DNA from 4 places in the Kitasatospora sp. NPDC001095 genome. Region 3 is predicted to be linked to each of the others. Evidence: riboswitches for the same ligand, from Rfam matches in the RefSeq annotation. Region 3 holds a riboswitch; each other region holds the start of a gene.
The links. Region 3 has a riboswitch for cyclic di-AMP ahead of ACWDBB_RS07785 (transglycosylase family protein). Riboswitches for the same ligand answer to the same signal wherever they lie in the genome.

Region 1 (2,190 bases), on a different contig from region 3:
GCTGCCGCGGCTGCTGGTGACGGAGTTCCCGGAGCTGGCGCCGGAGCCGGGCCCGGAGGAGATCGACGCGTACCTGGCGCAGCTGCCCGTCGAGGAGTGAGGCGCGGCGCGGGAGGCCCCGGTCCAGGGCCCTCCCGCGGGTGCGTCGGTGGGCGTGCGTCAGGGGTTGAGGCCGCGCTGCTGGAGCCAGGGCTCCGGGTCGACCGGGGCGCCGCCGCCGGGGCGGACCTCCATGTGCAGGTGGGGGCCGGTGACGTTGCCGGTCGCGCCGACCTTGCCGATCTGCTGGCCGGTGGCGACGTTGCCGGAGCCCTTGGTGATCGAGGAGAGGTGGCAGTACCAGATCTCGGTGCCGTCGGGCAGGGTCTCGACGATCCGGTAGCCGTACGAGCCGGCCCAGCCGGCCGAGGTGATGGTGCCCTGGCCGAGCGCGTGGACGGGGGTGCCGGTGTCGGCGGCGAAGTCCAGGCCGGTGTGCAGGTTGGCCCAGTAGCGGGCGCTCTGGCCGTAGTGGGCGGAGAGCCGGTAGTCGTTCACCGGGAGGGTGAGGGCGGCGGCCTTGGCCCGCTCGGCCTCCTCTGCGGCGCGCTTGGCCTCGGCCTCCTTGGCGGCGGCCTTGGCTTCCGCCTCCTGGGCGGCCTGCAGCCGGGCGGTCTCCTCGGCGGCGGTGCGCTGGCTGTCGGCCTGGTGCTGGATGCGGGCGGCGAGCGCGAGGCCGGGGTCGGCGGAGAGGGCGACCGGGGTCTCGTCCGGGACCTCGACGGCGGGGGCGGCGGCCGGGGTCGCCGAGGCGAAGCCGGTGGCGCCCAGCGTGGCGGCGACGGCGGTGACGCCGAGCAGCGGGGAGGCCCCGCGGGTCTGACGCGGCATCCGGTGGCGGTTGGTGTCGGCCTCCGCGGCGAACGCCTCCGGGCCGAAGGCCTCGGGGCCGTCCGGGCCGGGGTGGTCGAGGAGCTGGGTACCGGCTGCGGGGCCGGCCGGGTGTGCCGGGGTGTGCGTCGACGCCACGGAGGCGCGCTCCTTTCCTTCCTTCGCGCCTACCGGGTTAGCTGACGGGTTCGGAGCAGGAAGGTCTCCTACGGCCGGGCCGGAGCCCCGCCGATTCACCCCAAGGAACGTGGTTCCCCGGCTCCCTGACCTGCCCGGGGGCGGGTCGGCGGGATTAGGCGACGGCGCACGGTGCCGTCTGGGTACGGCGTTGACAACCGCGCTGCGTTATCAAACGTTAATCCTAGGAGGCTCTGATTCCAAGCCATCCGTTTCGGGCCGCCCGATCCCAGGTGAACGGACGTCAACGAACGACCCCTCACGCACGGCCCCATCTGAGTACCCCTACTCATGTGCGGCCCGGCCGGGCGGCCGCATCCTGACGCCATGAGCGCACCGATGCAGACCCGCACCACGGCCGCGTACCACATCCAGGCCGTCCTCTCCTTCGCCCTGTCGGGCATCGCCCTCGCCGCCGGGATCGCCTACTTGCCGGTCGGCGGGTGGACCCGGGCCTTCCTCGGGATCGGCCTCCTCTACACCGTCACCTCCGCGTTCACGCTGGCGAAGGTGGTCCGGGACCGGCAGGAGTCCAACGAGATGGTCACCCGGGTGGACCAGGCCCGGCTGGAGAAGCTGCTCAGCGAGCACGACCCGTTCAAGGTGGAAGGGGTCTGACCGCACCCGTCCGACCGCGCCCCTTCCCCCCGGCCCGCCGACCGCTTGACGGCTAAGGCTATTAGCCTTAGCTTTATGGCTATCGGCAGTACCGCCGATGCCCAGCACCCGCGGCCCGAGGAGGACCCCGTGAACGGCACCATCACTCCGAGCACCCAGTACCTGAGCGTTCCCGGCGGCCGGATCGCCTTCGACGACACCCGGCAGGGCGACGGCACCCCCGTCGTCCTGCTCCCGGGCATGCTCGACAGCCGGGCCGCGTACCGGCACCTGCGCCCGCTGCTGGTCGCCGCCGGCCACCGCGTCGTCACCATGGACCTGCGGGGCTTCGGCGAATCCTCGATCAGCTGGGACGACTACAGCCCGGCCGCCATCGCCGACGACGTCCTCGCCCTGCTCGACCACCTCGGCATCGAGCGCGCCGTCCTCGCCGGCAACTCGTACACCGGGGCGACGGTCGTGAAGGCCGCCGGGGACGCGCCCGAGCGGGTCGCCGGGATCGTCCTGATCGACGCCTTCGTCGAG
Region 2 (2,190 bases), on a different contig from region 3:
CGGAGCAGTCGAAGGAGCCCGGGCCGGTGGCGCCCCAGACGTACGGGCTGCCGACCTTGGACGCGGCGTACGAGAGGGCGGCGGCACCGCGCGAGCTGCCCGCGGCCACCTTCACCGGAGCGGCGGTCGAGCCGGTCGCCAGGTTGCCGCGGCTGTTGTCGCGCGAGGCGCGGTCGGCCTGCTGCTGCTGCGCCTGGGCGGCGTCGGCCTTGGCCTTGGCGTCGGCCGCGGCCTTCTCCTCGGCCTGGCGCAGCGCCTGGCGGTCCTGCTCGGTCAGGGTGTTGAGCAGGTCCTGGGCCGCCTTCAGCTTGCCCTGGACCTCGTCCTTGGAGGCCTTCAGCTGCTGGGTGGTCGACTCCAGCTCGGCGAGCTTGCCCTGGGCCTCGTTGCGGTCCTGGTCGAGCTTGCGCTGCTGCTCCTGGAGCTCCTTCAGCTGCCCCTTCTGGGTGCTGCCGGCCTGGTTCAGCGTGCCGGCCTGGCTGAGGAAGTTGTCCGGGCTGGAGGAGAACATCAGCTGGACGGTCGGGGATATGCCCCCGTTGCGGTACTGCTCGCCGGCGATCTCGGCGAGGCCGCCCTGGAGCTCGGTGACCTGGGCCTGCTGACGGGCCACCTGGTCCTGCAGGCCGGAGACCTGCTTCTCCAGCTCCTGCTGCTTGGCCTGGGCGGCGTTGTAGTTCTCGGTCGCGACCTCGGCCTGCTCGTTGAGCTGGTCGACCTGCCCCTTGACCTGTTCCTTGGTCGGCTGCGGGTCCGCGTGGGCACCCTGCGCGGAGAGGACGACGGCCGCCGCGGCGACACCCGTCAGGATCGAGACGCGGGCGCGACCGGCGGGCTTGGGACGACGATGGGACGCCACGAAGGCGGACTCCTTCTTCCTACGTCCGCCTACCGGGTGAGCTGACGGGTTCGGGCCGGAAGCATGCCCTACGACGCCTCACGGCCGTTCCACCGGCCGACCTGGCGCCGATTCACCCCGGAGGAACATGGTTCCCCGGCTCCGCTCCGCAGCGCCCCCGAACACTGGGCTCCCCTGTCGGGCAGTCGCTTCGACCTGCCCCGCTGCCTCGCGAACTCGGCGGTAACCACCGCCGCCACCCTGGCTGGGCGATCGACAGTGCGGTGGTTCGGAGCATGACCCTAGTAACTGAACCGTGATCCGTTCAAATCCTTGTCAGAAAAAAGGCAGAAGATTACCCAAGTTCTTTTGTGAAAATGACCGATGGTGACCACTGGCACACACAAGGCTGATCGGTTCTCAGCATGTGGTCGCGAAAGGGCGGGAAAGCCGAACGCCACCCCCAAGGGAGGGTGGCGCTTTTCACAGGCCCTCGAGGGAGCCCGGCGGGCGTGTCGGACCGTCAGACCCGGCGGATGGTGTTGATCGGCATCGCGTCGGCCTTCATCACCTTCACCACGTCACCGGTGTGCGGCGCGTGGACCACCATGCCGTTGCCGATGTACATCCCGACGTGGTGCATGTCGGAGCCGTAGATCACCAGGTCGCCGGGCTGGGCCTGGTCCAGCGAGGGCACCCGGGTGCCGTAGTGGCCCTGCTCCTGCGAGGTGCGCGGCAGCGAGACGCCCGCCTGCCCGTACGACCAGACCATCAGGCCCGAGCAGTCGAAGGTGGTCGAGCCGGTGGCGCCCCACACGTACGGCGAGCCCTGCTTGCTCATCGCCTTGGCCATCGCCACGGCCGCGTAGCCGCTGGCCGGCGGCAGGCTGCCGAGGTCGACTCGCTCGCTGCCGCGCGAGGCGCGGTCGTCCTGCGCCTGCTGGGCCTTCAGCGCGGCGCGGTCGGCGGCGCCGAGCGAGTTCAGCAGGTCCTGGGCGGCCTTCAGCTTGGTGTTGACGTCCGCCTTGGCCTGATTGAGGTCCTTGGTGGTGGTGTCCAGCGAGGCGAGCACGGCGGCCGCCTCGGCCTTCTCCTGGTCCAGCCGGCGCTGCTGTTCCAGCAGCCCCTTGAGCGCCTCGGCCTGGCTGGTGCTGGCCTGCTGGACGGTCGAGGCCTTCTCCAGGTAGCCGGACGGGTCGGAGGAGAGCATCAGCTGGACGGACGGGTCGATGCCGCCGGAGCGGTACTGATCCCCCGCCACCTCGGCCAGGCCACCCTGGAGCTGGGTCATCTGCTCCTGGCTGCGGGCCACCTGGTCCTGCAGCTGGTCGGCCTGCTTGCGCAGCTGGTCG
Region 3 (2,190 bases):
ACCGGCGTGCTGCTGGCCGCCCGACTGGCCGTGCCGGTCGTCGCCGCCGCGCTCGACGTGCCCGGCTCGGTGGCCGCGGCCGTCAACCACCTCAAGGAGACCGGCTCGCAGCGCCCGGCGCTGGCCCCGCTGGTGATCGGCCCGGAGGCGGACTCCGAGCTGCTCGCCACCGCCGCCGAGGAGACCGGCTGCCCGTCGGCCGCGCCGCTGGGCTCGTACCCGTCGGTCGGCCAGCTGATCGCCTCCACGTACCTGGCCGCGCTGCCCACGCCGTCCCCGGAGGACCTGGCGCGGGCCGAGGCGGAGGCGGCGGCCGCCGCCGAGGCCGAGGGGGTCGTGGAGGGTGCTCGCGGCGCCCACGCGGCCGCCGAGGCGCCCGCCGGGCAGTAGTTCGACTCCGCGCGCCGCTCGGCGCGCTCCGAAGGGCCCGGAACGGCTTGCGTTCCGGGCCCTTCGCTCTATCCCTCCCACCGCCCGCGCGTCGTCCCTCCCGGATCGCCCCTCCCGCGTCACCCTCCCGCCCGGATGCGGACGGCAATGACGACGATGACGCGAAAAATAGCGCGGAATGTCCGTTCTGGTGGCATTTGAAAGGGAATAGGGAGCGCAGGCCCAGGTGTTCGAATCGCGCCCACTCCCCCACCGCCAGGGTGCGCCGGCTCCGCGACTCGGCGCGGTGTCACATCAGCTCTGAGGTGGAGCCAGTTGTCGACTCCAGCAACGACATTGCCCGAAAACGATCATTTACGATCATGGATGGCGGCAATTTTGGCAGTTCCCACTAAACCGTGATGCGCATCACAGTGGTTTGCAGTTTGAACTTGAGTCTGATTAACGTGCTCCCCGTTCGTGACCACACGAACCCGGTTCATCCGCAACGCCGAGTCCTGCCGTCGGATGTCCTGGCAGCGCGAAAACGCACCACGGCAGGAGCGGGGGACCCACAGGTAAGTCGCCCCGGACCGGTCTGCGGAACGGTCCAGGGCTAGGGGTGAAGCCGCGCCCACCGGCGCGGCCGGGCAACTCCAGCCCGAATCCGACAGCTCACCTCGCAGGCGTGGGAGAGGACTCCGTCTTCATGCTGCCCACCAACGGCACCAGCCTGCCCGGCCGAACCCGCCGCGTGATCGCCGCCCTCGGCGTCGCGGGCGTCGGCCTCACCGTCCCCTGCCTCACCCCGGGCACCGCCTCGGCCGCCTCCGTCGCCACCTGGGACAAGGTCGCCCAGTGCGAGAGCGGCGGCAACTGGAGCATCAACACCGGCAACGGCTTCTACGGCGGCCTCCAGTTCACCTCCAGCACCTGGTCCGCCTTCGGCGGCACCGCCTACGCGACGCGCGCCGACCTGGCCACCAAGGACCAGCAGATCGCGATCGCCGAGAAGGTCCTCGCCTCGCAGGGCCCGGGTGCCTGGCCCGTCTGCTCCGTCAAGGCCGGCCTGGCCAAGGGCGGCACCCCGGCCGCCGTCGACACCTCGGCGGGCTCGGCCACGGGCTCGACCCCTTCCAAGCCCGCCGCGCCCGTCCAGAGCGCCAAGCCGGCCACTCCGGCCGCGACGCCCCAGGCCCCCGCCACGAAGCCCGCCGCGCCCGCCCAGGACGGCGCGCAGGCCACCGCCGGCTCCACCGCCTCCGGCAACCGCGGCGACTGGGTCCAGAAGCGTCAGCAGCAGGCCCAGGGCGGCGACTACACCGTGGTCGAGGGCGACTGGCTGTCCTCGATCGCCGACCAGCACAATGTGCGGGGCGGCTGGCAGCGGCTGTACGAGCTCAACCGCGGCACCCTGACCGAGGGCCCGGACACCATCTACCCGGGCCAGCAGCTGTCCTTCGGCGGTGCGACCGGCTCGGACTCCACCGGGTCCGACCGCTCCCAGAAGTCCGGCCAGTCCGCGAACGGCGGTGCCGTGAACGCCCAGCCGACCGCGCAGACCCCGGCCCCGGCCGCCAAGCCGGCCGCCAAGCCCGCGCCGCAGGCCCAGACCCAGGCTCCGGCCGCCACTGGCAGCATGGCCGCCGCGGTCGCCTTCGCCGAGTCGAAGATCGGTCAGGCGTACGTCTACGGTGGCACCGGCAACGGCGGCTGGGACTGCTCCGGTCTGACCCAGGCCGCGCTGCGCGCCGCGGGCATCTCCGTCCCGCGCGTCGCCGCCGACCAGGCCGCCGCCAGCACCCACGTCTCGCTGGACAG
Region 4 (2,190 bases), on a different contig from region 3:
CGCCTAGGAACGGGCCGACCGCCGCCGACACCCCGCCCAGGCCGGACCAGAGGCCGACCGCCGCCGAGCGGTCGTCAGGGTGGAAGACGGCCTGGAGCATGGCGAGCGAGCCGGGGGTGAGCAGTGCCCCGCCGATGCCCTGGACGGCGCGGGCGGCGATCAGCACGTGGATGTTCGGTGCGGCGGCGCAGGCGGCGGAGGCGATGGCGAACCAGACCACGCCGATCAGGAAGACCTTGCGCCGTCCGTACCGGTCGCCCAGCGCGCCGCCGAGCAGGATCAGGCCCGCCAGGGTGAGCAGATAGGCGTTCAGGGTCCATTGCAGGGACGCGAGGGAGGCGCCGAGGTCGGCGCCGATCCGGGGCAGGGCGACGTTCACCACGGTGCCGTCGAGCATCGCCATGCTGGAGCCGAGCACCGTCGCCAGTAGTACCCAGCGGCCCTGCGCGGTGCTCAGGCGCAGGGTGCCGGCCTCTGAGGTGGCCACGGGCGAATCCTGCGCTGCCGGGGCGCACGTGACAAGGGTCACCGGTGGGTGTGTTGACGGTGGGCGGGGTGTGAGTGGGCGGCTGCGCAGCGTCGCGGATCTCGGCGCAGGGTCGTGGATCAGTGGCGGGGGGTGAATGGATTGTGTACGGAACGTGTGCTCCGGCCTGCGGAGGGTCACCGGGGAAGGGGGAATGGTTGCGCTTTCAAAGATCGACATTGCTTCACCCGAACGGATGGGTTTTAGTTCAGCGACCGCCCGGCCAGTCCGGACGGATCCGCCGGGTGGAACGCCGAGTCCTGCCGCTGCCCGGTGGTTCGAAACGAACTCTGTACGGCAGGAGCGGGGGACCCACAGGTAAGTCGCCGGACCGGAGTTCGCGCCTCAGGGCGCGGGCGTCCAGGACCGGCTAGGGGTGAAGCCGCGCATGCGGCCGGGCAACTCCAGCCCGAACCCGACAGCTCACCTCGCAGGCGTCGGAGAGGAAACTTCCATGCCTGCTCAGGCTCGTCGTATCGCCCTGCCCCGCGCCGCCCGCATCGGCATCGCCACCGCCGTCACCGGCGTCTCCTTCGCCCTCCCGCTCGTCACCGCGATGAGCGCCCAGGCCCACACCGCTCCGGCCGCCCCGGTCGCGCAGGCCGCCGCCTCCGCCCGCGCCGAGTCGGCCGCTGCTCCGGCCGCCCAGGCAGTGCAGGAGAGCTACCGCGTCGTCAGCGGTGACACCCTGTCCAAGATCGCCGAGGTCAAGAACGTCGAGGGCGGCTGGCACGCGCTGTACGAGCAGAACCGCTCGGTCGTCGGTGCCGACCCGAACCTGATCTTCGCGGGCCAGCGGCTCGCGCTGCCGGGCCACGCCGTCGCGCCGTCGGCCGACTCCGCTCCGGCGAAGGCCGCCGCCCCGGCCGAGTCGGTCGCTCCCGCGACCCAGGCCGCCAAGGCGCAGGACCGGGTCCAGGTGCGGACCGAGGCCGCCAAGCCGGCCACGCAGCTGCAGACCCAGCTGCAGGTCGCCACCCCGGCCCAGGCCGTGACCGCCACTCCGGTCGCCGCCGCCACCTCCGGCTTCGTCGCCCCGCTGGCCAACCCGAGGCTCGGCACCGCCTACGGTGTGGCCGGCTCGATGTGGGCCTCCGGCCACCACACCGGCCAGGACTTCGTCGCCTCCACCGGCACCCCGCTGCGCGCCATCGCCAACGGTGTCGTGGTCAAGGCCGGCAACGGCGGCGCCTACGGCAACGAGGTCGAGATCAAGCTCGCCGACGGCCACTACGCCGAGTACGCGCACCTCTCCTCGATCGGCGTGAGGATCGGTCAGGCCGTCACCGTCGGCCAGCAGATCGGCCTGTCCGGTGCCACTGGCAACGTGACCGGCCCGCACCTGCACTTCGAGGTCCGCAACGGCTCGGAGTACGGCTCGGACATCAACCCGGTCGCCTACCTGCGCGCGCACGGCGTCGCGCTCTGACCCACGGCTGAGCTCCGAGGGTTTCCGGAACCACCGTCGCTGCGGGGCGAAACGATCCTCCGGGATGGTCATGTCGGGTGACCGCTCGACCGGGTGATCGCCGCACGGCGGACATGGGCGCGGGACACGCCCAGGCCGGCCCGGCCGTACGAGGACTCCTCGTGCGGCCGGGCCGGCCACTGCCGTTTCCGTGCCGCCCGGCTGTTCCCGGGTTTCGTTCGGACGGGTCGAACGC

Region 1: it holds a riboswitch for cyclic di-AMP, as region 3 does, so the genes downstream of both, ACWDBB_RS03860 (M23 family metallopeptidase) here and ACWDBB_RS07785 (transglycosylase family protein) in region 3, are expected to answer to the same signal.
Region 2: it holds a riboswitch for cyclic di-AMP, as region 3 does, so the genes downstream of both, ACWDBB_RS19220 (NlpC/P60 family protein) here and ACWDBB_RS07785 (transglycosylase family protein) in region 3, are expected to answer to the same signal.
Region 4: it holds a riboswitch for cyclic di-AMP, as region 3 does, so the genes downstream of both, ACWDBB_RS29165 (M23 family metallopeptidase) here and ACWDBB_RS07785 (transglycosylase family protein) in region 3, are expected to answer to the same signal.

What each region holds. Positions count from the first base shown of each region.
Region 1 covers NZ_JBSFKQ010000002.1:419,432-421,621, reverse strand. Annotated here, with positions in the region: gene ACWDBB_RS03865 (hypothetical protein) at 1-100, shown strand, start outside; gene ACWDBB_RS03860 (M23 family metallopeptidase) at 160-1,008, opposite strand; cyclic di-AMP (ydaO/yuaA leader) riboswitch at 1,021-1,179, opposite strand; gene ACWDBB_RS03855 (YiaA/YiaB family inner membrane protein) at 1,375-1,665, shown strand; gene ACWDBB_RS03850 (alpha/beta fold hydrolase) at 1,741-2,190, shown strand, end outside.
Region 2 covers NZ_JBSFKQ010000021.1:37,439-39,628, forward strand. Annotated here, with positions in the region: gene ACWDBB_RS19220 (NlpC/P60 family protein) at 1-859, opposite strand, end outside; cyclic di-AMP (ydaO/yuaA leader) riboswitch at 870-1,023, opposite strand; gene ACWDBB_RS19225 (NlpC/P60 family protein) at 1,362-2,190, opposite strand, start outside.
Region 3 covers NZ_JBSFKQ010000006.1:15,273-17,462, forward strand. Annotated here, with positions in the region: gene ACWDBB_RS07780 (sirohydrochlorin chelatase) at 1-390, shown strand, start outside; cyclic di-AMP (ydaO/yuaA leader) riboswitch at 908-1,071, shown strand; gene ACWDBB_RS07785 (transglycosylase family protein) at 1,058-2,190, shown strand, end outside.
Region 4 covers NZ_JBSFKQ010000048.1:21,016-23,205, reverse strand. Annotated here, with positions in the region: gene ACWDBB_RS29170 (MFS transporter) at 1-487, opposite strand, end outside; cyclic di-AMP (ydaO/yuaA leader) riboswitch at 841-978, shown strand; gene ACWDBB_RS29165 (M23 family metallopeptidase) at 981-1,955, shown strand.